DNA from 2 places in the Variovorax sp. P1_H2 genome. Region 1 is predicted to be linked to the other one. Evidence: predicted binding sites of a transcription regulator. Region 1 holds the regulator's gene; the other holds the start of a gene.
What was found. Region 1 encodes FliA, which starts transcription of late flagellar genes. Its sites were predicted from a motif close to CTAAAGTTTNNNNNNNNNNNGCCGNTA; they were not measured.
Positions count from the first base shown of each region.

Region 2: a site for FliA is predicted at 7,031-7,057, ahead of AC1D2E_RS19160 (flagellin N-terminal helical domain-containing protein). Genes of this name have one in related genera too.

Region 1 is NZ_JBFUCJ010000056.1:29,031-40,255, forward strand. It holds gene AC1D2E_RS19420 (acyclic terpene utilization AtuA family protein) at 31-1,842, shown strand; gene AC1D2E_RS19425 (LysR family transcriptional regulator) at 1,982-2,866, opposite strand; gene AC1D2E_RS19430 (tripartite tricarboxylate transporter substrate binding protein) at 3,008-3,985, shown strand; gene AC1D2E_RS19435 (M20 aminoacylase family protein) at 4,000-5,175, shown strand; gene AC1D2E_RS19440 (ferritin-like domain-containing protein) at 5,270-5,737, shown strand; gene AC1D2E_RS19445 (hypothetical protein) at 5,824-6,180, shown strand; gene AC1D2E_RS19450 (GlxA family transcriptional regulator) at 6,198-7,151, opposite strand; gene AC1D2E_RS19455 (SLAC1 anion channel family protein) at 7,276-8,253, shown strand; gene AC1D2E_RS19460 (RNA polymerase sigma factor FliA) at 8,343-9,077, opposite strand; gene AC1D2E_RS19465 (MinD/ParA family ATP-binding protein) at 9,120-10,001, opposite strand; partial or broken gene flhF (flagellar biosynthesis protein FlhF) at 10,012-11,225, opposite strand, start outside.
Region 2 is NZ_JBFUCJ010000055.1:15,932-27,832, reverse strand. It holds gene AC1D2E_RS19195 (flagellar hook-length control protein FliK) at 1-570, opposite strand, end outside; gene fliJ (flagellar export protein FliJ) at 590-1,045, opposite strand; gene fliI (flagellar protein export ATPase FliI) at 1,063-2,493, opposite strand; gene fliH (flagellar assembly protein FliH) at 2,645-3,439, opposite strand; gene fliG (flagellar motor switch protein FliG) at 3,426-4,424, opposite strand; gene fliF (flagellar basal-body MS-ring/collar protein FliF) at 4,414-6,153, opposite strand; gene fliE (flagellar hook-basal body complex protein FliE) at 6,435-6,752, shown strand; gene AC1D2E_RS19160 (flagellin N-terminal helical domain-containing protein) at 7,155-8,819, shown strand; gene AC1D2E_RS19155 (flagellar protein FlaG) at 8,972-9,319, shown strand; gene fliD (flagellar filament capping protein FliD) at 9,362-10,810, shown strand; gene fliS (flagellar export chaperone FliS) at 10,833-11,255, shown strand; gene AC1D2E_RS19140 (flagellar protein FliT) at 11,285-11,617, shown strand; gene fliK (flagellar hook-length control protein FliK) at 11,634-11,901, shown strand, end outside.

The DNA of each region.
Region 1 (11,225 bases):
CCCGTCGACACACCGAGGAGCGAGACCGCCATGACCCCACCCCCGACCGCGCAGAAGACCGTCCGCATCGGAGGCGCCTCGGGCTTCTGGGGCGACAGCATGGTGGCCGCGCCGCAGCTCGTGAAGCTCGGCCGGCTCGACTACCTGGTGTTCGACTTCCTGGCCGAGACCACGATGTCGATCCTGGCCTCCGCGCGCGCCAGGAAACCCGAGCTGGGCTACGCCACCGACTTCGTCGACATCGCGATGAAGTCGGTGCTGGCCGAGGTCAAGCGCCAGGGCATCAAGGTGGTGAGCAATGCCGGCGGCATCAACCCGCACGGCTGCGCCGCCGCGCTGCAGGCGCTGGCCGAAGCCGAGGGCGTGGCGCTGCGCATCGCGGTGGTCGAGGGCGACGACGTCGGCGCGCAGATGCCGCAGCTGCGCGAGGCCGGCACGCGCGACATGTTCACGGACGAGGCGCTGCCCGAGAAGGTGCTGAGCGCCAACGCCTACCTGGGGGCGCTGCCGATCGCGGCCGCGCTGGCGGCCGGCGCCGAGGTGGTGATCACCGGACGCTGCGTCGACAGCGCGGTCACGCTCGGCCCGCTGATGCACGAATTCGGCTGGACGCCCGACGACCACGACCTGCTGGCCTCGGGCAGCCTCGCGGGCCACATCATCGAATGCGGCTGCCAGGCCACCGGCGGCCTGCACACCGACTGGGAAGACATCCCCGACTGGGCCCACATGGGCTACCCGATCGTCGAGTGCCATGCCGACGGCAGCTTCGTCGTCACCAAGCCCGAGGGCACCGGCGGCAAGGTGATCCGCGCCAACGTGGCCGAGCAGTTGCTCTACGAGATCGGCGACCCGGGCGCCTACCTGCTGCCCGACGTGAGCTGCGATTTTCGTGCGGTGGCGATCGAACAGGCGGGCCCCGACCGCGTGCGCGTGGGCCCGGCGCGCGGTCGGGCGCCCTCGCCGAGCTACAAGGTCTCGGCGACGCAGCTCGACGGCTTCCGCTGCGCCGGCAGCATGGTCTTCATCGGCATCGATGCGGAGAAGAAGGCGGTGCGCACGGCCAAGGCGATCATCGAGCGCACCGGCGAGATCCTGCCGCAGATGGGCCTGCCTCCCTTCACCTCGACCTCCTTCGAGGTGATCGGCGCCGAGTGGCTCTACGGCCCGCATTCGCGCACGCGCCAGGTGCGCGAGGTCACGATGCGGGTGGTCGCCAACCATCCGCAGAAGGCAGCGCTGACGATGTTCGCACGCGAGATCGCGCCCTCGGGCACCTCCTGGGCGCCGGGCACCACCAGTCCCGGCGGCGGACGGCCTGCGGTCTCGCCGCTGATCAAGCCCTTCGCGTTCACGCTGGCCAAGGCCCAGGTCCCGGTGGCCTTCGTGCTCGACGGCGAGCGGCATGCGGTCGCCATCCCCTCAGGTGCCGACGGCGGGCCGGCCGCGCCGATGGCCGAGCCTGCGGCCTTCACCGGGGACCACGGCGAGCAGGTCGAGGTCCGGCTGATCGACCTGGCCTGGGCCCGCAGCGGCGACAAGGCAAACATGTCCAACATCGGCCTGGTCGCGCGCCGGCCCGAATGGCTGCCGCTGCTGTGGGACCGGGTCACGCCCGAGTTCGTGCGCGGCTACTTCGCGCACCTGGTGCACGGCAAGGTCGAGCGCTTCCACCTGCCCGGCATCGCGGCCATGAACCTGCTGCTGCACGACGCCCTCGACGGCGGCGGGCCGTCGTCGATGCGCATGGACCCGCTGGGCAAGGGCATGGCGCAGATGCTGCTGGATGCGACGGTGCGGGTGCCGCGCAGCGTGGCGGAGTCAGCGGGGCGACACGGCTGAGCGCGCCTGTCTCAGGCCGCGGTGCCGGCCTCCGGCCCACCGCCCTCCAGTTCCGTGTACTCCGGGTCGAAGGCATGCACCCGTGCGCTGGGCGGTAGACCGAGAAACTGGGCCAGGCCGCGACATGGACCTGCTCGTGCTAATCGTGCAGCAGCGACTCCATCAACTGGCGCACGATCGCCAGCCCCGGTGCCTCCGTGCGCCGGCGCAGCGTGACCAGCCCGAAACGCGCGGTGCGCTCCATCGGCGGCTTCATCCTGAGCTCGACCAGGTCGGGTGCCGCGGCGCGGATCGCCAGCAGCACCGCATCGGTATGCCGCGCCACCTCGATCAGGCTCGAGACCTCCTCGCACTGCAGCGTCACGCACTGTGACGGATGGGCCTCCGGCCCGTAGGCCTCGATCAGGCCGCGGGCCACCTCGTCGCTCAGCGGCGTCGAGGCGATCGGGTAGCGCTGCACATCTTCGAAGCGCACGCCGTTGCGCTTGCGCGCCAGCGGATGGCCGCGCCGGCACATGAAGACGCCGCGCATCTCGCGCAGCATGCTCACTTCGAGGTCGACACCGGGCGCCAGCGAACGCGCATCGAGCACCAGCGCATCGAGCGTCCGGGCGCGCAGGGCCTGCGTCAGCAGCTCGGTCCCGCCGCGCGCCACGACCACCCGCACCTTCGGATGGTGGGTCGCCATGTGCATCAGCAGCGGCGTCATCAGCATCGCGCCCGGCCCCGAGCCCATGCCGATGCGGATGGCGCCGCCCTGCCCCTGGCGCATCTGCCCGCCGCTGTCGCGCAGCTCGCCGGCCTCGAACACCAATTGCCTCGCACGCACCACCACGTCGCGCCCGAACGGCGTGAGCTCGCTGCGGCGGCCGATGCGGTCGAACAGCGGCATGCCGAGCTCGTCCTCGAGCGCGCGGATGCTGCGGCTGAAGGCCGGCTGGGTGATGCACATCGCCTGCGCGGACTTGCTGAACGAGCCGCTCTCGGCCAACGCGATCAGGTGCCGGAGTTGCACCAGCGTCATGGGACGGCCCTCGAAGATCCATGCATTGAAGTAATCATCTGGCGGACAACAATGCATTGGATGTTCTCATGCGCCACTCCTACGATGCAAGCGCGTCCCCCATTTCGAGGGACGGCCCCACAGCCCATCGTCAGGAACCCCATGAAGCGCTTCTTCCAACGTTCGATCGCCGGCCTGTTGCTGCTGGCCGCAGGCGCCGCCTTCGCCCAGTCCTACCCGAGCAAGCCGGTCAACCTGATGGTGCCGTACCCCGCGGGCGGCCCTTCGGATGCCGCCGCGCGCATCTTCACCGTGCCGCTGGGCAAGGAACTGGGGCAACAGGTGATCGTCGAGAACCTCGGCGGCGTCGCCGGCGCGCTGGCCGCGCAAAAGGTGCTGGCGGCGCCCGCCGACGGCTACTACCTGTTCCAGGGCTCGCCCAACGAAGTCATCCTTGCGCCGCTGGCCAACGCCGCCGTGAAGCTCAAGGCCGAGGACTTCCGCCTGGTGCATCCGGTGACCGATGCGGTGATGGTGGTGGTCGCGCGCAAGGAACTCCCCGCCAACAACATCGACGAGTTGATCGCGCTGGCGCGCAAGTCGGGCGACAAGCCGCTGACCTACGGCAGCGTGGGCATCGGCTCGCTCTACCACCTGATCCTCGAGGACGTGCAGCGCCGCACCGGCATCCAGCTGATCCACGCACCCTACAAGGGCAACGCACCGCTGTTGCAGGACATCGGCGGCGGCCAGGTCGATTTCGCGGTGCTGGTGTACAGCGCCGGCATGGGCGCGATGGCCGACCAGGGTCGGCTGAAGGTGATCGGCCAGCTCGGCGCCCAGCGCTCGGAGCTGCTGAAGAACGTGCCCACCGTGAGCGAGGGCAGGGAGCTGAAGGATTTCTCGTTCCAGATCTGGAGCGGCTTCATGGTGCCGAAGAACACGCCGGAAGACGTGGTGCAGCGCTTGCACAAGGCGATCGGCGCCACCTTGAAGGACCCCGGCGTGCGCTCGCAGCTGGCGGCCCAGACGCAGTTGGCGGCGCCGCCGATGTCGCTGGCCGAAGCGGCGAAGTTCTACGAGAACGAGACCGCGCGCTACCGTGCGATCGCCAAGTCGATCAACCTGCAACCGCAATAGGCAACAGGAATCCCATGAGCGCACTCCTCGATCAACTGCACAGCCAGGCGGAAGAATTCATCGGCCTGCGACGCGACATCCACCACCACCCCGAACTCGCCTTCGACGAGCACCGCACCGCGGCCCTGGTGGCCGAGAAGCTGCAGGCCTGGGGCTACGAGGTCGAGCGCGGACTCGGCGGCACCGGCGTGGTGGGCCGGCTGGTGCGCGGCAGCGGCCGGCGCCGGCTGGGCCTGCGCGCCGACATGGACGCGTTGCCGATCGACGAGGCCACCGGCCTCGGCTACGCCAGCTGCAACGCCGGCGTGATGCATGCGTGCGGCCACGACGGCCACACCGCGATGCTGCTGGCCGCCGCCCGGCATCTGGCCGAGCGGGGCCGCTTCTCGGGCACGCTGAACCTGATCTTCCAGCCGGCCGAGGAAGGCGGCGGCGGGGCGCTGCGGATGATGAACGACGGGCTGTTCGACAAGTACCCGTGCGATGCGATCTTCGCGATGCACAACATGCCGGGCATGCCGCAAGGGCGCCTGGTGCTGCGCGAAGGCCCTGCGATGGCCTCCTCCGACTACGCCACGGTCACCCTCACCGGGGTCGGCGGCCACGGCGCCATGCCGCACCGCGCGGCCGACCCGGTCGTCGCGGCGGCCAGCATCGTGATGGCGCTGCAGACCGTGGTGTCGCGCAACGTCGACCCACTGCAGATGGCCGTGGTCACGGTCGGCGCGATACACGCCGGCAAGGCCAACAACGTGATCCCTCAGCAGGCGACGCTGGAGATCAGTATCCGCGCGCTCGACCGCGAGGTGCGCGCCACGCTCGAGCGGCGCGTGAAGGCGCTGATCGCCGCCCAGGCCGAGAGCTTCGGTGTCACGGCGCGGATCGACTGGCGGCCGGGCTATGCGGTGCTGGTCAACACGCCCGAGGAGACCGCCTTCGCACGCGAGGTGGCGCTCGAACTGCTCGGCGCCGACAAGGTCACGCTGCAGGGGCCGGCCCTGCCGGGCAGCGAGGACTTCGCCTTCATGCTCGAGAAGCTGCCGGGCAGCTACCTGTTCATCGGCAACGGCGACGGCGACAGTGCCGGCGCCTGCATGGTGCACAACCCGGGCTACGACTTCAACGACGACAACGTGGCGATCGGGTCGGCATACTGGGCGCTGCTGGCGGAGCGCTTCCTGGCGGCCTGAAGAAAAGCGAACCGCGCCCAGTCCCGGGGCGCTCCCCTCGCAGCAGTGCGGCGCGCGGCGCATAATACGCGCCCCTCCATCCGGAAGCGCTGACATGGAACAGTTCGATCAGGCGAAGGTCGTCTCCGTGCTCAACCGGCTACTTGAAGCCGAGCTGGCCGGCGTGGTGCGCTACACGCACTACTCCTTCTTGGTGTTTGGTTTCGGCCGCATTCCCATCGTCTCGTGGCTGCGCGAACAGGCCGACGAATCGCTGCTGCACGCGCAGCAGATCGGCGAGTGGATCACCACGCTCGGCGACTACCCCTCGCTCGCGATCGGGCCACTGCTCGATTCGCACCAGCACGACATCGCCGCCATGCTGCGCGAATCGCTCGACACCGAGGCGCGTGCGCTGGCCCTGTACCGCGAGTTGCTGTCGCATGTGGGAGGCCGCTCGGTGGCGCTGGAGGAGTTCGCGCGGCAGATGATCCACGCCGAGGAGTTGCACGCCGCGGACGTCGACAAGATGCTGCGCAAGCCAGGCAACGTGGCGGCGTTCTCGCCGAAGCCGGTGCCCTGAGCCTTCTGCCGCTCACGGTCGGCAGCATGAATGTTGCACTGGCCCCGCGTCGGAGCCGAAGCAGGCGCGACAAACGAATATCAACCGTGCCGAACAGCAATATGAACTCGCCGAGACCGCCGACCCCGCACGAGTTCGCCGTACTGCGCGTGCTTCGTTCGGATGCTGAACGCCTGCCGCGCACAGCCGCGAGGATGGCTGCGACCTATCTCCCCACCCTTCAGGTACCCGACTCCTGGCGGCCCGTGCTGGCACGAGCGCTCGACGAGCGAGCCGGCAACGCGACATGTCCGCCGCTGGACGAGTTGCATGCCGAGTACGGCAGACTCGGTGCCTGGCTGCCCGCGTCATATCACGGCGATGCCATGGACGCGCGATTCTGGCTAGTGGGTCTGGACGAGCGCGCGGCCGAATACCTGCCCCGACCATCAATCAAACCCTGATCGACGCACCGGCATCGTCATCTCGCGAAACGCCTTCGATATTCCACAAGGCTCACACCCAGTCGACGACCAAACGCCCGCCGAAAGCCGTCCACATTCGCATAGCCCACCGCATCGGCCAGTCGTTTGGCCGGCAAGTCCGACTCCTCGGCCAAGCGACGAGCTGCGTCGATCCTCGCATTCTCGACAAACTCCGCGGGCGTCGTCCCGGTCTCGCTGCGGAAGATCCGCGCGAAGCTCCTTTCGCTCATGCCTGCGCGTGACGCCAGGACGGGCACGGACAGATCGTCCTTCAGATTCGCAAGCACGTAGTCCTGCACCTCGCGCACACCGGAACGCTCGGACGTCTGCGCCGCCAGGTGGGCACTGAACTGGCTCTGCCCGCCGGGGCGCTTGAGGAACATCACCAGCTCGCGCGCCACGCGCAGCGCGAGTTCGCGGCCGTGATCCTCTTCCACCATCGCGAGTGCGAGATCCATGCCGGCGGTCACCCCGGCGGAGGTGAAGAGCTTGCCGTCCTTCACATGGATGGCGTCCGCTTCGACGCACGTACGGGGGTATGCCGCCGCGAGGCGGGCAGCGGAATTCCAGTGCGTCGCCACCCGCTTGCCGTCGAGCAGCCCGGTGGCCGCCAGCACGAAGGCGCCGGTGCATACCGAGCCATAGCGTCGCACGGCGCGAGACTGGCGCCGCAGCCAGTCCTGCAACTGGACGTCGCTCGCCATGTCCTCGATGTTGGGGCTGCCCGCGACGAGCAAGGTGTCGATGGACCCGCGATGGGTCGCCACGGTCGCGTCGACGGCCAGGCGCAACCCGCTGCTGCTCTTGAGCATGCCTTCCTCGGCGCCGATCACCTGCACCTGATAGGCACGGGGCTTGCCGAGCTGGCGCGATGCCTCGGCGAATACGTCGGCAGGTCCTGCGACATCAAGCAGTTGGACACGGGGAAATGCGAGTATGGCGATGCGCATGGCTGACAAAGCCCAATGATTGGCAGAAAACGCCGTACGTTGGCAAGGGCGATGACGGAAGTTTGGCAGAAACTAGCAGTCCCTGCAAAAGCTGCCAAAGGAACCTGCTGTGCAAAGCCCGTCCATGAACCCGTCCCTCCCGTTGTATCCGCACTGCGAATCTTCCGTACGCAACCTGCCTGTCAGCCTGTTTGGATCGGTCATGGGCCTCTCTGGGCTGGCCCTTGCCTGGCGGCTTGCGCACAGCAGCCTGGGTGCGCCGGCCTTTGTCGGCGAGGCCATCGGAGCGTTCGCTCTGGGCGTCTTCCTGCTTGTCTCTTTGGGCTATCTGGCCAAGCTCGCAAAGCATCCGGAGGCCGTGCATGCGGAGTTTCATCACCCCGTGGCCGGCAACTTCTTCGGCACCATCGTGATCTCGGTTCTCTTGCTGTCCGCCGTCGTCGGGCCGTATCACGCGCCCGCCGCGCGCGCCATCTGGACCGTGGGAGTGCTGGCGACTTTCGCGCTGAGCTTCGTCGTTGTCTCCCGCCTGCTCAAAGGTCAGGTGGAGGCGTCGCACGCCGTGCCGGCCTGGCTGATTCCGGGCGTGGCCACGCTCGACATCGCCGTCACCGGCGGACACATGCCCATGGCCTGGGCTGCGGAACTCAATCTGATTGCCGGCGCAGTCGGCGCCGTGCTGGCGCTCGTGCTCTGCGTGATGATCGTCAGCCGGCTTGTGCATCGTGACCCGCTTGCGCCCGCAATGACGCCGTCATTGATGATTCTGGTGGCGCCCTTCGCAGTGGGCTTCCTCGCGTACAGCAGTATCGTTGGCGGCATCGACCGCTTCGCCGCGCTGCTCTTCTACTTCGGGCTGTTCATGTTCGCCGTGGTCGCGCCGAAAGTGTTCCGCCCGAGCGTCAAGTTTTCTCCGGCTTGGTGGACGATCGGCTTTCCGATGGCGGCGCTGGCCAACGCAGCGCTGAAGTATGCGCAATTCCGGGCGAGCGGGCCGCTCTGGGTCCTCGCCGCAGTGCTGCTGGGCGCGCTGAGCTTGGCGTTGGCGGTTCTGACGGTACGGACGGTGCGGATCGCGCTCAACGGAACGCTGTTCACATGAGCCGGGGTTGCCTTCCCACGCCATCGGCTGCTGGTTTTTCGCATGCAGATGGTGGTGGGTGAACGGCCGGGCCCCGGGCGGCCGTCGGCCTACAGAAGATCCTTCAGCCGCGCCCGCAGCCGGCTGATCGCCTGGCTGTGCAGCTGGCAGACCCGGCTCTGGCTGACTTCGAGGATGGCGCCGATCTCGCGCAGGTTCAGCTCTTCCTCGTAGTACAGGTTCAGCAGCAGCTGGTCGCGCTCGGGCAAGGCCGAGATGGCGTCGATCAGCTGGTGGCGAAAGCCGCTCTCGAGCAACTGCTCGAGCGGATCGTCGCTGGAAGCCTGGCCCTTGCGGGCCTGCTGCGCGTGCAGGTCGAGGAACGGATTCTCCGATTCGCCCTTCGCGAAGTCCTCGACATAGACCAGCTGGCAGCCATGGATCTCCTGCAGCAGCGACTGGTAGGCCTCCAGGTCCATCTTCAGTTCCTTCGCGATCTCCCCTTCGGTCGGAGATCGGCCGAGCCGGTGCTCGAGCGCGTGGATCGCCTTCTCGACCGCGCGCGCCGACTGGCGCAGTCCGCGCGAGCCCCAGTCGCTGGCACGCAGCTCGTCGAGCATGGCGCCGCGGATGCGCTGGCTGACGAAGGTCTCGAACTGCGCGCCCTTGTTGTCCTGGTAGCGGCTCGACGCATCGAGCAGGCCCAGCATGCCGGCCTGGATCAGGTCGTCGAGCTCGACGCTCGCCGGCAGCTTGGCGATCATCTGCAGCGCGATGCGTCGCACCAGCGGCTGGTGCTGCTCCAGCAGGTGAGACTTCTCAATGGTGCCCTGTGCGGTGTACACGTGCGGTCCTTTGTTGCTTGACGGTTGATCGGTTCGTTTCTCTCAGGCGACGGCCGTGCTCGGCACCGGCGTCGCCCGAAGGGACGGCAGGTCGATGCGCGGACCGCCCGGCGGCGCCGCGACGGATCGCGGGCCGCGCCCGCGCGGAACGGCCGTGCGCCAGGGCCAGCCGGCCATGTCGACCGCGATGCGGCGGAAATCCACCGCCGCCGGGCTGGCCGGGAAGGCCTCCACCACGGTCTGCCGCAGACGCCGCGCGTCCGCCAGATGTGGATCGGAGCGCACCCAGCCGGCCGCCTCGAGCGACACCGCGAGGTAGCGGCTGCCGGTGCTGGCGAGGTTGTGGGTGATCCGTTGCGCCTCCTCGGCGCCGGCCACGCCGTCGACCAGGAAGCGCAGCTGCTTCAGTCCGTGCGCGTAGTGCAGTCTCTTGATGCCCGCATAGGCCGCGGTGATCGACGCCGCGTTCGGCTGCAGCACCAGCAGCAACTCGTCCGCCAGCCGGGCCAGCGGCGACAGCCGGCCCTCGTTGTCGGTCTGGGCGTCGATCAGCACCACGCCGCCGGGACACAGCACCCTCGGATCGATCTCGGCATGCCGATCGCCGAGCGGTGCCGGCAGCACGCCGACGCCGCAGTCGGCGCGGGCGATCGCGCCGTCGCGGGTCAAGCGCCGATCGGCGACATCGGCCAGGTCGCCGAGCGGGTCGATGGCCCAGGCGGCGCAGATCGCCGCCGCCGTGCCGCCGTGTTCATCGAGGACCAGCACGTCCTTGCCCTGATGGACCAGGGCCGCGCCCAGGTTCATGGTGGCGTCCGAGGCGCCACCGCCGGGCCCCATGCCCGCGACGGCGATGACGCGCGTGGGCGTATGCGCCAGCAGGCGCCGCAATCCGTCCGCCTGATCTGCAACCAGCTTGCTCATGCGTCGCTCCTCAACCCTGTTGCGCCAGCGCCCTGGGCTGCCGGGTCGGCGCGGTGGACTCGGTGCCGAGCGCTTCGAGCAGCACGAAGAGCTTGCCGACACCCACGAACAGCGCGTTGCCGGTCAGCGGCCTGCTGGAACGCACCGGCCGCCCGGTGAGCTGGTTCAGCAGCATTCGCGTTCGATCGGCCCACTCGCCCTTCGCCTGCAGCAGCCGCCACACGGTGGTGCTCACCTGGCCGGCGATGAGCAGCCGCTTCATCATGTCGGGGTCGCCCAGCTCGCCGATGCCGCCGATCAGTTGCACGCCCTGGCGCAGCAGTCGAAAACAGGGGTCGGCCTCGGCCGCCCAGCCCTGCCATTGCGCGAGTTGCTGCGCGCTCACCGCGTGGCCGAGGTTCGACAGCAGGTAGCTCTGGGCCAGGATCTTCTGGCCGCGCGCATCGAGCACACGCGTGACCACGCAGCGCAGCCGGGGCAGCGCACGCGGGTCGATGGCGGCCGAGGGACTGATCCTCAGCAGCACCTCGGCCTGCGCCTCGCACTGCAGCGCGGGCTTGCCGCGGAACGTCACGGCACGCGCCTCGCCGAACGCCAGCCCGAGCCGGGCCAGCTTGCCCGAGGCCTCGGTCACAGGGTCGATCACCGCGGTCGAGCCGGATGCCCGCGCCAGCCAGCGCTGGCTCTGGGCCTGCCATTCCACCATCGACTCCAGGCTCGGCAGCCGAGGCAGCACGTGCACCAGCGTGCGGCCGAGCGACTGCTGCCGCAGCCACTGGACCTGGCGCAGACCCGGCCTGCGCCGGGCCTCCATGCCACCCCGGACGGCCGCCGTCGACAGCCACTGGTTGGGTGCGGCGAGCGGCAGGCCGCTGCGGTCGGACAACAGCAGGCTGCCCTGGCATTCGTAGGCATCGCCGCCTTCGTTCGAGCGCAGGCCGAGCTGTCCCGAAAGGGCCAGCACATGGGCATCGCAGCCGGCGGCAATCTCGCTGCGCGCCTGCGCCATCAGGTCCTCCAGCACCGCCTTCTGGCCGACGGCCTCGTCGCCCGCGTTGCGCCAGAGGCGGCGCGCGCCCTCGAATCCGATCTGCGCCCCGGCCAGTGCGCCGGCCGCGGTCGCAAGCTCCTGGGCGTCATGCGCCATGGCGCGGATCAGGTTCTGGTATTGCAAGCGCAGCCGGTCGGTCTCGGCCTGCGCCTGAACGACCTGGGCGGAGGGTG
Region 2 (11,901 bases), on a different contig from region 1:
CGTCCCGGCCGCAGCCGCCGGTGCCAGGGCGGTCTTGATCGTTGCGTCGATCGCGCCGGCCGGCTTGGCCGCGTGCGCGGTGTCCGCCGCTGCATCCTGTGCCACGGTCTCGGAAGCCTCTTCGGCTGCGCCTGACTGCGAGGCCGCGGCGGTTGCGGCGTCCGCTTCGGGAAGCGCATTCGCAGCGCTGTCCCGTGCACTGCCGTCCGGCAGGACGCCGGCCGTGCCCTTGGCGGCGGACAGTGCCGCATCCGTGCCCGGGCCGGCATGGGCCGGGTCGGCCACCACCGGTGCCGCGACCGGCGCCGCGAGCGGTGCCAGCAAGGCCAGCACGTCGGCGGCGCTGAGCTCGCTCTTGCGCTCGCCGTCGCGGACCGGCCGCCGCACTGCCGCGGTGTCCGGTGCGGCATCGGAAGCGTCCGGGCTTTGCTCGCCGCGGGCGGCGCGCGAGCGCTCCAGCGCTGCGCCGAAGCCGCGGCCCTCGGGCTGTTCGGCACCGCGGCCGCGCGGGCCGGCCTGCGAGACCTGCGGGCCGGAAAGATTGACGGAAGGCGAAATGAGGGTGGACATGGGCAATCCTGGGAAGACTTCAGGGAGTCGGATGGGCGGCGCGGTCGAAGAACTTCCGGGCCGAGCGTTCGTCGCTGTCGCGCTGCTCGCGCTTGGCCTGCGCCAGCATTTCCTGGCGGCGCACGCGCTCGGCCAGGGTGTCGAAGGAGTTGAGCCGGCGCTTGTGCTGCTGCCAGTCGGTGCGGCCGTGGTCCAGCCGGCTGGCGGCCTGGGCCACGATCGCGCGCTGCTGTTCGATGGCGCCGTCGAGCGTGCCCAGGAAGGCCTGGAAGTTGCGCCACTGCGCGGTCGACAGGCCCTTGTTCATCAGCAGGTGCAGCTGGTCGTAGTAGTCCTGGCGGTACTGCAGCAGCAGGTCGAGCTTCTGGTTGGCACCCAGCTGCGCGCTTTGCAGGGCGCCGAGGCGCCGGGCGGCATCGTCGGTCCGGGTGCGCGCCAGGTCGGTCAGGGTGTCGAGCGGGAGTTTGCTGGCCATCGGTCTTGCTTCCTTCTTCAGGCGGGTTCGAACAGCTTGCTCATGCGTGCGATCGACGCCGGGTAGTCGGTGCGCTCGTCCATCGGTTGCTGCAGGAAGGCCTCGATGCGCGGATACATCGCGATCGCCTGGTCCAGCTGCAGGTCGTGGCCGGGCGCGTAGGCGCCGACGCTGATCAGGTCGCGGTTGCGCTGGTAGCGCGACAGCATCTGCTTGAAGCGGCGCACCGTGTCGAACTGCGGCGACGGGATCAGGGCGGTCATCGCCCGGCTGATCGAGGCCTCGATGTCGATCGCCGGGTAGTGCCCGGCCTCGGCCAGGGTGCGCGACAGAACCACGTGGCCGTCGAGGATGGCGCGCGCCGAGTCGGCGATCGGGTCCTGCTGGTCGTCGCCTTCCGACAGCACCGTGTAGAAGGCCGTGATCGAGCCGCCGCGGCCTTCGGCATCGCGGGCGCCGTTGCCGGCCCGCTCCACCAGGGCCGGCAGCTTCGCGAACACCGAGGGCGGGTAGCCCTTGGTGGCCGGCGGCTCGCCGACCGCGAGCGCGATTTCGCGCTGGGCCATCGCGTAGCGGGTCAGCGAGTCCATGATCAGCAGCACGTCCTTGCCGAGGTCGCGAAAGTGCTCGGCCAGGCAGGTGGCATAGGCCGCGCCCTGCAGCCGCAGCAGCGGCGAGTTGTCGGCCGGCGCGGCCACCACGACGGCGCGCGCCAGGCCTTCCTCGCCGAGCGTGTTCTCGATGAAGTCCTTGACCTCGCGGCCGCGCTCGCCGATCAGGCCGACCACGATCACTTCGGCGCTGGTGTAGCGCGCCATCATCCCGAGCAGCACGCTCTTGCCGACGCCCGAGCCGGCGAACAGGCCCATGCGCTGGCCGCGGCCGACCGTGAGCATGGCGTTGATGGCGCGCACGCCGACGTCCAGCACCGAGTCGATCGGCGCCCGCGTGAGCGGATTGATCGGCGGCGACGACAGCGGCACCTTGCGGCTGACGTCCAGCGGGCCGAGGCCGTCGAGCGGCCGGCCCACGGCATCGACCACCCGGCCGAGCATGCCGATGCCCACCGGTAGCCGCTTGGTGTGGGCGTCGCCGACCAGGCCCGAGCCGGGGGCGCCGGTACGCGGGAAGACCCGCGCGCCGGGCACCAACCCGGCCACTTCGGTCTGCGGCATCAGGAACAGCTTGTCGCCGGCGAATCCGACCACCTCGGCCTCGGCGTGGCGCTGCGGATGGCCGGGTGGCAGCTCGATCAGGCAGTCGCTGCCGACCGGCAGCTGCAGGCCGACGGCTTCCAGCACCAGGCCGACGGCGCGGGTCAGGCGGCCCGAATGGGCGGTCATCGCGCACTGGCCGACATCGCTGCGGGCTTGCGCGAGCGTGGCCAGCCAGGATTTCAGGTGGGGATTGGCGGCCGCGGGGGCATCGTCTTGCAGAAGGGGGGACATCCTAGTTGCTCCATCGCGCGGTGCGCGACCCACGACCCATGAAACTGGCGCAGCCAAGTGCCAGAGATACCGCGGAACCGGCTTTGCCGGGCCGCTGGTATCGCCCCCCTTGAGGGGGAGGCGCCGCAGGCGCTTCGGGGGGTGTGTCATTTCAGGCGTCGATGTCGCGGCGCAAGGCCGCGGTGACGCTTTTCCAGCGCGTCTCGAGGCTCGCATCCATCTCGCCGGTGGCCGACTGCACGCGGCAGCTGCCGCGGCTCATTGTTTCGTCGGGGCGCACCTGCCAGCCGGCGGCCTGCAGTTCGTTGCCGAGGCTGTTCTTCACCAGCGCGACGTCGTCCGGATGCAGCAGCAGGCGCGGCTCGCCCTGCAGCGCCGGCTCGGCCTGCAGCAGATCCTGCACCAGCGGCAGCACCCATTCAGGCTCGGCACGCAAGGTGCGATGGACCACCTGGCGCGCCACGTCGAGTGCCAGGGTCAGCACCGCGTCGGCCAGTTCGCTGTCGGCGCGGCGCAGCGCCTCGGGCAGGCTGGCGGCCAGCGCGCGCAGTTGCTCGGCATGCGCGCTGGCGGCGGCCAGGCCGGCGGCCAGTCCTTCGGTGCGGCCCTGCGCATAGCCTTCGGCATGGCCTTTGGCATGGCCCTCGCGCCTGCCTTCGGCCTCGCCGGCGCTGCGGGCCTCGCGGCGCAGGCTCACCAGTTCGGCGGCATGCAGCAGTGCCACCGAGGGCGGGGCTTCGACCGGCGGGACGGACGTCCCGTGGCCGCTGGGGGCCGGGGCGCGCCGCGCGGGCTCGTCCAGCGTGTCCATCTCCCAGCGCTGCCAGGCGGACAGCACCGGCTTGTCGGGCTTCGAGGCGGCGGCGGCGCGCGGCGGCGCATAGGCCGTGGCCGCGCGCGCCCGGGCGCCGAAGGGCGAAGGCGCGGGGTACTTAGACGTAGTCATCGGTGCCTGGCGCAGCAATCACGATCTCGCCGGCTTCGGCGAGGCGGCGTGCGACCTGCAGGATCGCCTTCTGTTCGGCCTCGACCTGCGAGACGCGCACCGGACCGCGCAACTCGATGTCCTCGCGCAGCGTCTCGGCGGCGCGCTGCGACATGTTGGCCAGGAACTTGTCGCGCAGCTCCTGCGGCGCGCCCTTGAGCGCGGTGATGAGCGAGTCGGATTCGATGTCCTTGAGCAGGCGCTGGATGCTGCGGTCCTCCAGGCTCAGCAGGTTCTCGAACACGAACATCTCGTCGATGATCCGCTGCGCCAGCCCCTCGTCGTGTTCGCGCACGTGGGCGATGGCTTCTTCTTCCTGCGCGCTGTTCATCAGGTTGACGATTTCCGCCGCGGTGCGCACGCCGCCCAGGCGGCTGCGCTTCAGGCCCTGGCCCGAGAGCATCTCGGTCAGCACATCGGTCAGCTCCATGAGCGCCGAGGGCTGCACGCCGCCGAAGGTGGCCACGCGCATGATGACGTCGTGGCGCAGGCGGGTCGGCAGCTTCTCGAGCACCTCCGAGGCCTTCATGCGATCCAGGTGGATCAGCACGGTCGCCAGGATCTGCGGATGCTCGTCGCGGATCAGCTCGGCCACTTCGCTGGCCTCGAGCTGGTTCAGGCGCTCGATGCCGCTGTGCGGCTCGTCGGCCTGCAGGATGTCCTCCAGCAGGTTGCTGGCGCGATCGTCGCCGAGCGCCTTCTTGAGCACCGCCCGGATGTAGCTGCTCGAGCCCAGGTGCAGCGCCGAGAGCTGCTCGGTCTCGTGGCGGAACTCGGACAGCACCGCGTTCAGCTCGTCCTTCGAGACCGAGACGAGCTTCGCCATCGCGAGGCCGAGGGTCTGCACTTCGCTGGTGGCGAGGTGGGCCAGCGCCGCGGCGGCGCGGTCTTCACCGAGGGCCATCAACAGGATGGCGCTCTTGCGGGTACCTGCTTCACTGATCATGTTTGTTCATCCAGTGCTGGATCAGCGTGGCGACCAGCTTGGGATCCTGTTCGGCGAGTTGATGGGCGTAGTCCAGGTCGGCCTTCTGGCGCAGGGCCTCGCGCTGGCGCAGGGCTTCTTCGGCCGAGATCGCCGGTTCATCCGGCTGTTGCGGCGCGTCGCCGGCGGCATCGCCGGAGGCGCCCGGTTCGGCCGCGGTCGGTGCCGGGGCCGGCGGCGGCGCCAGGTGCTTGCGCAGCAGAGGCCGCAGCACCGCGAACCAGGCGAAGAGCGCGAGGAAGGCGAGCAGCAGGTACTGGCCGAAGGTCTTGCCGAGTTCGAGCTTGTCGTGATCGCGCCAGAACGGGACCACGGCCGCGCTCGGCTCCTTGTTGTCGTCGGCGAAGGCGCTGTTCACCACGTTGAGCGAATCGCCGCGTTCCTGGCTGAAGCCCATCGCCTCGCGCGCCAGGTTGCGGATCTGCTCGATCTCGACCGGCGTCAGGGCCCGCGGGCTGCTCTTGCCGGTGCTGTCGGTCGCATCCTTGTAGTTCACGACCACCGCCACCGACAGCCGCTTGATGCCGCCGGCACCCTGCTGTACGTGGCGGATCGAGCGATCGAGCTCGTAGTTGGTCGTCACGTCCTTGCGCGAGTTGCTGGGTCCGCTCGACTGCGTGCTGCTCGCCACCGTGGCGCCGTTCGCGGCGCCGGGAGCGGCCGGGGCACCGGGCGTGCCGGGCCGTGGCGCGGTCGCGATCGGCGCGCTCGGGGTGCCGGGCGGCTGGTTCGACAGGGCGCCGGGCACGCCGCCGGGCGGCGTGCCGCCCTGCTGGAGCGATTCGCTCGACTGCTGGCTGCGCATCGCGGCCTTGCCGGGCTCCTGGTTGGGCTTGTACTTCTCGTCGGTGTGTTCCATCACCGAGAAGTCGATGTCGGCCGCGACCTGGGCGCGCACGTTGTTGGCGCCGACGATCGGCTGCAGGATCGCCTCGATGCGGCGGATGTAGCCCTGCTCGATTTCCTGCGCGTACTTGAGCTGGCTCACGTCCAGGCCGCGGGCGCCGCTGTTGGCCGCCGACAGCAGGTTGCCGCGCTGGTCGACCACCGTGACCGCCTTCGGGTCGAGCTCCGGCACGCTGCTGGAGATCATGTGGACGATGGCGCTGACCTGGCCTTCGTCGATGCTGCGGCCGCGCTGCAGGGTCAGCACCACCGAGGCCGAGGGCTTCTTCTGCTCGCGCACGAACAGCGAGGGCTTCGGCAGCGCGAGGTGCACCCGCGCCGACTCGATCGTGCCGACCGATTCGATCGAGCGCGCCAACTCGCCCTCGAGCGCGCGCTGGTAGTTGACCTGCTCGGCGAACTGGCTGGTGCCGAACTTCTGGTTGTCCATCAGTTCGAAGCCGACGCCGCCGGCTTTCGGCAGGCCCTGGGCGGCGAGCTTGAGCCGCACCTCGGGCACCTTGTCGCCGGCGATCAGGATCGCGCCGCCGCCTTCGGCGAACTTGTAGGGCACGTTCATCTGCTGCAGCGAGGCGATGATCGCGCCGCCGTCGCGGTCCGAGACGTTGGTGTAGAGCACCTTGTAGTCGGGCCCGCGGTTCATCAGCGTGAACGCGGCCACGGCGGTCACCAGCGCCGCGGCGCCGATGACGATCGGCAGCTTCGGCTGGGCCCGCAGGCGCTCGAGCAGCGGGGGGAGCGAGGACGCCGCGGGCGCAGCGATCGCCGGTGCCGTCGAACTCATGCGCGGATCCTCGCCATGGCCGGTGCGCCGGGCAGGTGCGTCGTCATGCGGAGGGAGTGAGGTTGTTGTTCAGAGGTCATGCCGTAGGCCGTTGAAGTCGTCAGCGGGCTTGTCGTTTCGCGGTTGATTGTGAGCAGCCGTAACAAATTCGATAGACCGAACAGCGGGGGCTTTTGCCGTCTGTTGGCGGCTTGTATCGGGGTCTTCCCTTGCTACGCTGAAAGGACGACGGAGCGCCTGGGCGCTTCTATAGCAACACCAAAGTAAACAGAGGAAAGCCAATGTCGATCACCGCCATCGAATCCGTCCTGCAACAGATGCGGGCCACCGCCGTGCAGGCCGGCTTCTCGCCCGCCGCCGCCGCACCCACCGAGACCGGTGGCTTCGCCGCCGAGCTCAAGCGCTCGCTGGACAACATCAGCGGCGCGCAGACCAAGGCCTACGGCCAGGCCGAGTCCTTCGAGCTCGGCAAGCCGGGCATCGCGCTGAACGACGTCATGGTCGACCTGCAGAAGGCCAACGTGGCGTTCCAGACCGGGCTGCAGGTACGCAACCGGCTGGTCTCCGCATATCAAGAGGTCATGAGCCTGCCGGCTTGACTGTGGCTCGCCCCCAGGTTGCCCGGCACTTCGTGTCCGGGCGCCCACCCCCTGCCGGGGGCAACACCAGCGGCCCGGCGAAGCCGGTTCCGCGGTGTTTCACCAACGGGCCTGGCTGCGCCGGCCGAGGGAAGGACGTGGCTCGTCAGCGGCTGCGCGCAGCGCGCCCCTTCGTGGGCAGCCGCGGAACCGGCTTTGCCGGGCCGCTGGCTGCGCCCCCTGAAAGGGGGTGGGCGGCTACACGAAGTGAGCCAACCTGGGGGTTTTTCAATGCCACCCTAAAGGTTTCAAGGGGTGTGCCGATAACTGATCCAACGGTGGCCTGAGTCTCACGGCGAGAGCAGGTCCAGCGTTACGGCCAGAGGCCGGAAGTCCACAACCTTTGTCAAACAGGAGTCGAGCATGGCGCAAGTCATCAATACCAACAGTCTCTCGCTGCTCACGCAGAACAACCTCAACAAGTCGCAATCGTCGCTGAACACCGCGATCGAGCGCCTGTCTTCCGGTATGCGCATCAACAGCGCCAAGGACGACGCCGCCGGCCAGGCCATCGCGAACCGTTTCACGGCCAACATCAAGGGCCTGACGCAAGCGACCCGCAACGCCAACGACGGCATCTCGATCGCTCAGACGACCGAAGGCGCTCTGACCGAAGTCAACAACAACCTGCAGCGCGTTCGCGAACTGTCGGTGCAAGCCGCCAACGGCACGAACTCGGACAGCGACCTGTCCTCGATCCAGGCTGAAATCACCCAGCGCCTCGACGAAATCAACCGCGTCTCGGAACAGACCCAGTTCAACGGCGTGAAGGTCCTCTCGGCCGACGCCGGCAAGCTGACCGTCCAGGTCGGTGCCAATGACGGCGAGACGATCGACATCGACCTGCAGGAAATCAGCGCGAAGACCCTGGGTCTCGATGGCTTCAACGTCGATGGCACCGGTTCGAAGAACAAGCAGGCCGGTGCAAGCGACCTGCTGGTGGCGGGTTTCGCGGCTGGCGCGACGACGAACGGCGTCACTGCCTACTCGCGCACCCTGACCGCGGCGGCCAACGGCGCCATGGCGGACGACGTGCTGGCGAAGATGCAGGACACTGGCACCGTGAGCATCACCGGCGCGGCGACCTACACCTACAACGCGTCGACCAAGAGCTACACGGCCGCTGAAGCCGCACGCACCCAGGCGAACACCCTGACTTCGCTGACGCCGGCCGCCGGTACCAGCGTGACCGCGACGGTCAAGCTCGGCAGCTACTCGACGGACGTCAAGATCGACAGCAACGGCAACCTGACCGATGCGGCCGATGGTTCCACGCTGTACCTCGATGCCTCGAACAACCTGACCAAGACCGGCAGCGGCGCCACGGTGGCGGCCACGCTGACCAACCTGCTCGATTCGACCAACGGCATGACGACCGCGGGCGACTCGATCACGATCGCCAGCACCGGCGCCAAGTACACGGCCAACGCGACGGGCGCGGCCGCAGGCGCGAACACCTTCACGGTGGCCAACGAAGGTGCAACGGCGGGCCAGGTCTCGGCCCTGATCAACGCCGGTGCCGGTTCGATCGACATCGACGGCGCAGGCGCCACGGTGGCCTACGCGGTGGCAGCCGCCGGCGGTGCGGTGACGGGTGCCTTCATGGGCGTCGCCGGCCTGACCACTGTCGCAGCCGAGAACGTCAACCTGAACGCCAACGGCGTGGTCACCGATTCGGCCGGCAGCGTGGTCTATGCGGACTCCGCCAATCCGGGCAAGGTCACGACGCAAGCCGTCAGCAACTCGACGAAGACGGTCGATCCGCTCGCCGCCATCGACGCCGCCCTGTCGAAGGTCGACAAGCTGCGCAGTTCGCTGGGTGCGGTGCAGAACCGTTTCGACTCGACGATCGCCAACCTCGGCACCACCGTCACCAACCTGTCCTCGTCGCGCTCGCGCATCGAAGACGCGGACTACGCGGTGGAAGTGTCGAACATGACGCGCGCCCAGATCCTGCAGCAAGCCGGCACCTCGGTGCTGGCCCAGGCCAACCAGACCACGCAAGGCGTGCTGTCCCTCCTGCGTTAATCAGAAGAGAACAGAAAAGGAAAGGAATGCCGGGCCCCTCCTGCAAGGGAGGGCCTGGCCACCGCAGGCCCCGCCGCCTGCGTTGTCCTCTGCGGCCATGCCTCATGGCGAGGCCGCAGAGCACAGCGAACCCCGCAACCAAGATTGAAATCATGTCGAACCCGCTGCCAGCCATTCCCGCGAAAGAAACGCCATGGACGCAACTGCTCGCCGGTCCCGTCGCGGGTACCACGGCCGCGGCGGCCGAGACGGCCGCGGGCGCGGTGGAGCAGGCGACGCCTGCGCAGATCGAGACGGCGGTGCGCGAAGTCAACGCCTCGCTCGAGAGCCGTTCGATCAGCCTGCAGTTCGAGATCGACAAGGACACCGACAAGGTCATCGTGAAGGTGGTCGACCAGACCAATGGCGAGGTGATCCGCCAGATTCCGACCGAGGAAGTGGTCCGCATCGCGAAGGTCATGGGCAAGGTGCCCGGGCTGCTGGTGAGCCATCAGGCCTGAAGCACCCACCTCTTTCCCTACGCAATTCAAGAAAGCAACAAGATGGCAACGATCAGCAGCCTGGGCGTCGGTTCCAACCTCGATCTGGCGACGCTCCTGACCCAGCTCCAGACGGCGGAAAGCCAGCCCCTGGTGGCCCTGGATGCCAAGGCGAAGAGCTATACCAGCAAGCTGTCCGCCTACGGAACGCTGCAAAGCGCGCTGGGTGTCCTGCAGACCGCCGCCAAGAAGTTGGGCGACCCGGCGCTGTTCCAGACCGTCACGGGAACGCCCACGGTGAGCGGCATCCTGGCCGCCTCGTCGACCGATGCCAGCGCCGCCGGCAACTACAGCATCACCGTGTCGCAGCTGGCCCAGGCGCAGTCGGCGATCACGGCGGGGCAGGCCAGCACCACCACCGCGATCGGCAACGGCAAGATCACGATCGACTTCGGCACCATCAGCGGGGGGACGCTGGACGCGGCCACCGGCAAGTACAGCGGCGCGGCTTTTGCTCCCGATGCGTCGCGCGCCGCGAAGTCGATCACCATCGATCCCACCAACAACACGCTGGGTGGCATCCGCGATGCGATCAACGCGGCCGATGCCGGCGTCACGGCCAGCATCGTCAACGACGGCAGCGGCACGCCGAATCGCCTGGTGCTGGTCTCGACGCAAACCGGCGAGACCTCGAGCATGCGGATCTCGGTCGATGGCGACCCTGCGCTGCAGAGCCTGCTGAACAACGATCCGGCCGGCACGCAGAACCTGCAGCAGACCATCGCGGCGCAGAACGCCAAGCTCAGCGTCAACGGCATTGCGATCACCAGTGCGAGCAACACGGTCAAGGAAGCGATCCAGGGCACGACGCTGACGCTGGTTCAAACCGGCACGACCGGTCTCTCGATGAAGGCCAACACGGCCTCGGTGAAGACCGCCATCAATGATTTCGTCAAGGCCTACAACAGCCTCCAGAGCACCGCGAGCAGCCTGACCGCCTACGACGCCGACACCAAGACCGGTGCCGCGCTGATGGGCGACTCGACCTTGCGCAACCTGCAGACCCGGATCCGCCAGGCGCTCACGACGCCGCAGGCCGGCGGCGCCAACGACTTCAAGGTGCTGACCGAGATCGGTGTCGGGTTCCAGAAGGACGGCACGCTGGCGGTGGACACGACCAAGCTGGACAAGGCGCTCGACACCAACCTGGAAGGGGTCTCGAAGCTCTTCGCGAGCGCGACCGGAAGCACGGCGGGCTACGGCAAGCAGCTGGATGCCCTCGTCGACGATCTCACCAAGACCGGCGGCTCCCTCAAGGTGGCCACCGACGGCGTGACTTCGACGATCAAGGAGCTCGACGATCAGTACAACGCGATGCAAACCCGGGTCAACGACACCGTGGACCGCTACCGCAAGCAGTTCAACCAGCTCGACGTGCTGATCAACAGCATGAAGAGCACCATGACCTACCTTACGCAGCAGTTCGACGCGATGAATGCCAGCAGCAACTGACGCAACCCACCGAAAGATGCCGATGTACACCCCGCACACTGCCAGGACCGGCGCCGGCGCCTATGCCCGCGTCGGCGTGGAGATCGGCGCCATGAGCGCCTCGCCGCACCAGCTCATCTGCATGCTGTTCGATGGCGCCAAATCGACCATCGGCATGGCCCGCCACCACATGTCGAACGGCGACATCGGGCCCAAGGGAAACGCCATCTCCAAGGCGATCGACATCGTCGACAACGGCCTCAAGGCCGCACTCGACGCCAAGGCCGCGGGCCCCGAAGGCGAGGCCCTGGTGGCCAACCTGTCGGCGCTCTACGGCTACATCATCCAGAGGCTTCTCCATGCCAACCTGCGCAACGACACGCGGGCGCTCGACGAAGCCGATGGCCTTCTCGAAGACATTGCATCGGCCTGGCGCGGGATCGACGCCGGCCCGGGGCGCGCTTGACGCGGCCGCCGACCAACACAGGGGACACCATGGCGACCAGGAGTGAAGTCGTGCATTGCTACGGGCAACTGGCCTCGGGCGTCGCACGCATGGCGGAACTGGCCCGCTCCAAGGAGTGGGGCCGCCTTCCCGCGCTGGAGGAGCAATGCGCGGCGATCGTCGAGCGGCTCAAGGTGCTGGTGCCGCTGGAGGCACTGGATGCGAGCCAGTTCGAGGAAGCGCTGCGCCTGATCGAGCGGATCCGCGCCGACCAGGACGAGGTCTGCGGGCTGGTCAAGCCGCAGATCGAGCGGTTGATCGCCCACATGGGCCACCTGCAACAGCAGCGCAGCCTGGGCAAGGCCTACGGGCCGCCGCACTGAAGCCCAGGAGCTGCCCATGAGTGGACTCACCGGACTGATCGATGCGCTGCTTGCCGTCAAGGCTTCGCCGCGGCTGGACGTGCTCGCGATCAAGGCCGAAGCCGAGATCGGCTCGCCTGGTGCGGTGGCGCAAGTGCTGAAGGTCGAGAACGACGTCCGCCTGCCGTCGAAGGCCGCCCTCGACCGCGTGCTGCCCGGAGGGCCGACGAGCCTGCCGGCCGCAGCGGCGCCGCAGCAGCCTCTGGAGCGGGAGGCCGAACTGTCGGTGGCGGCGCGCGTCATCA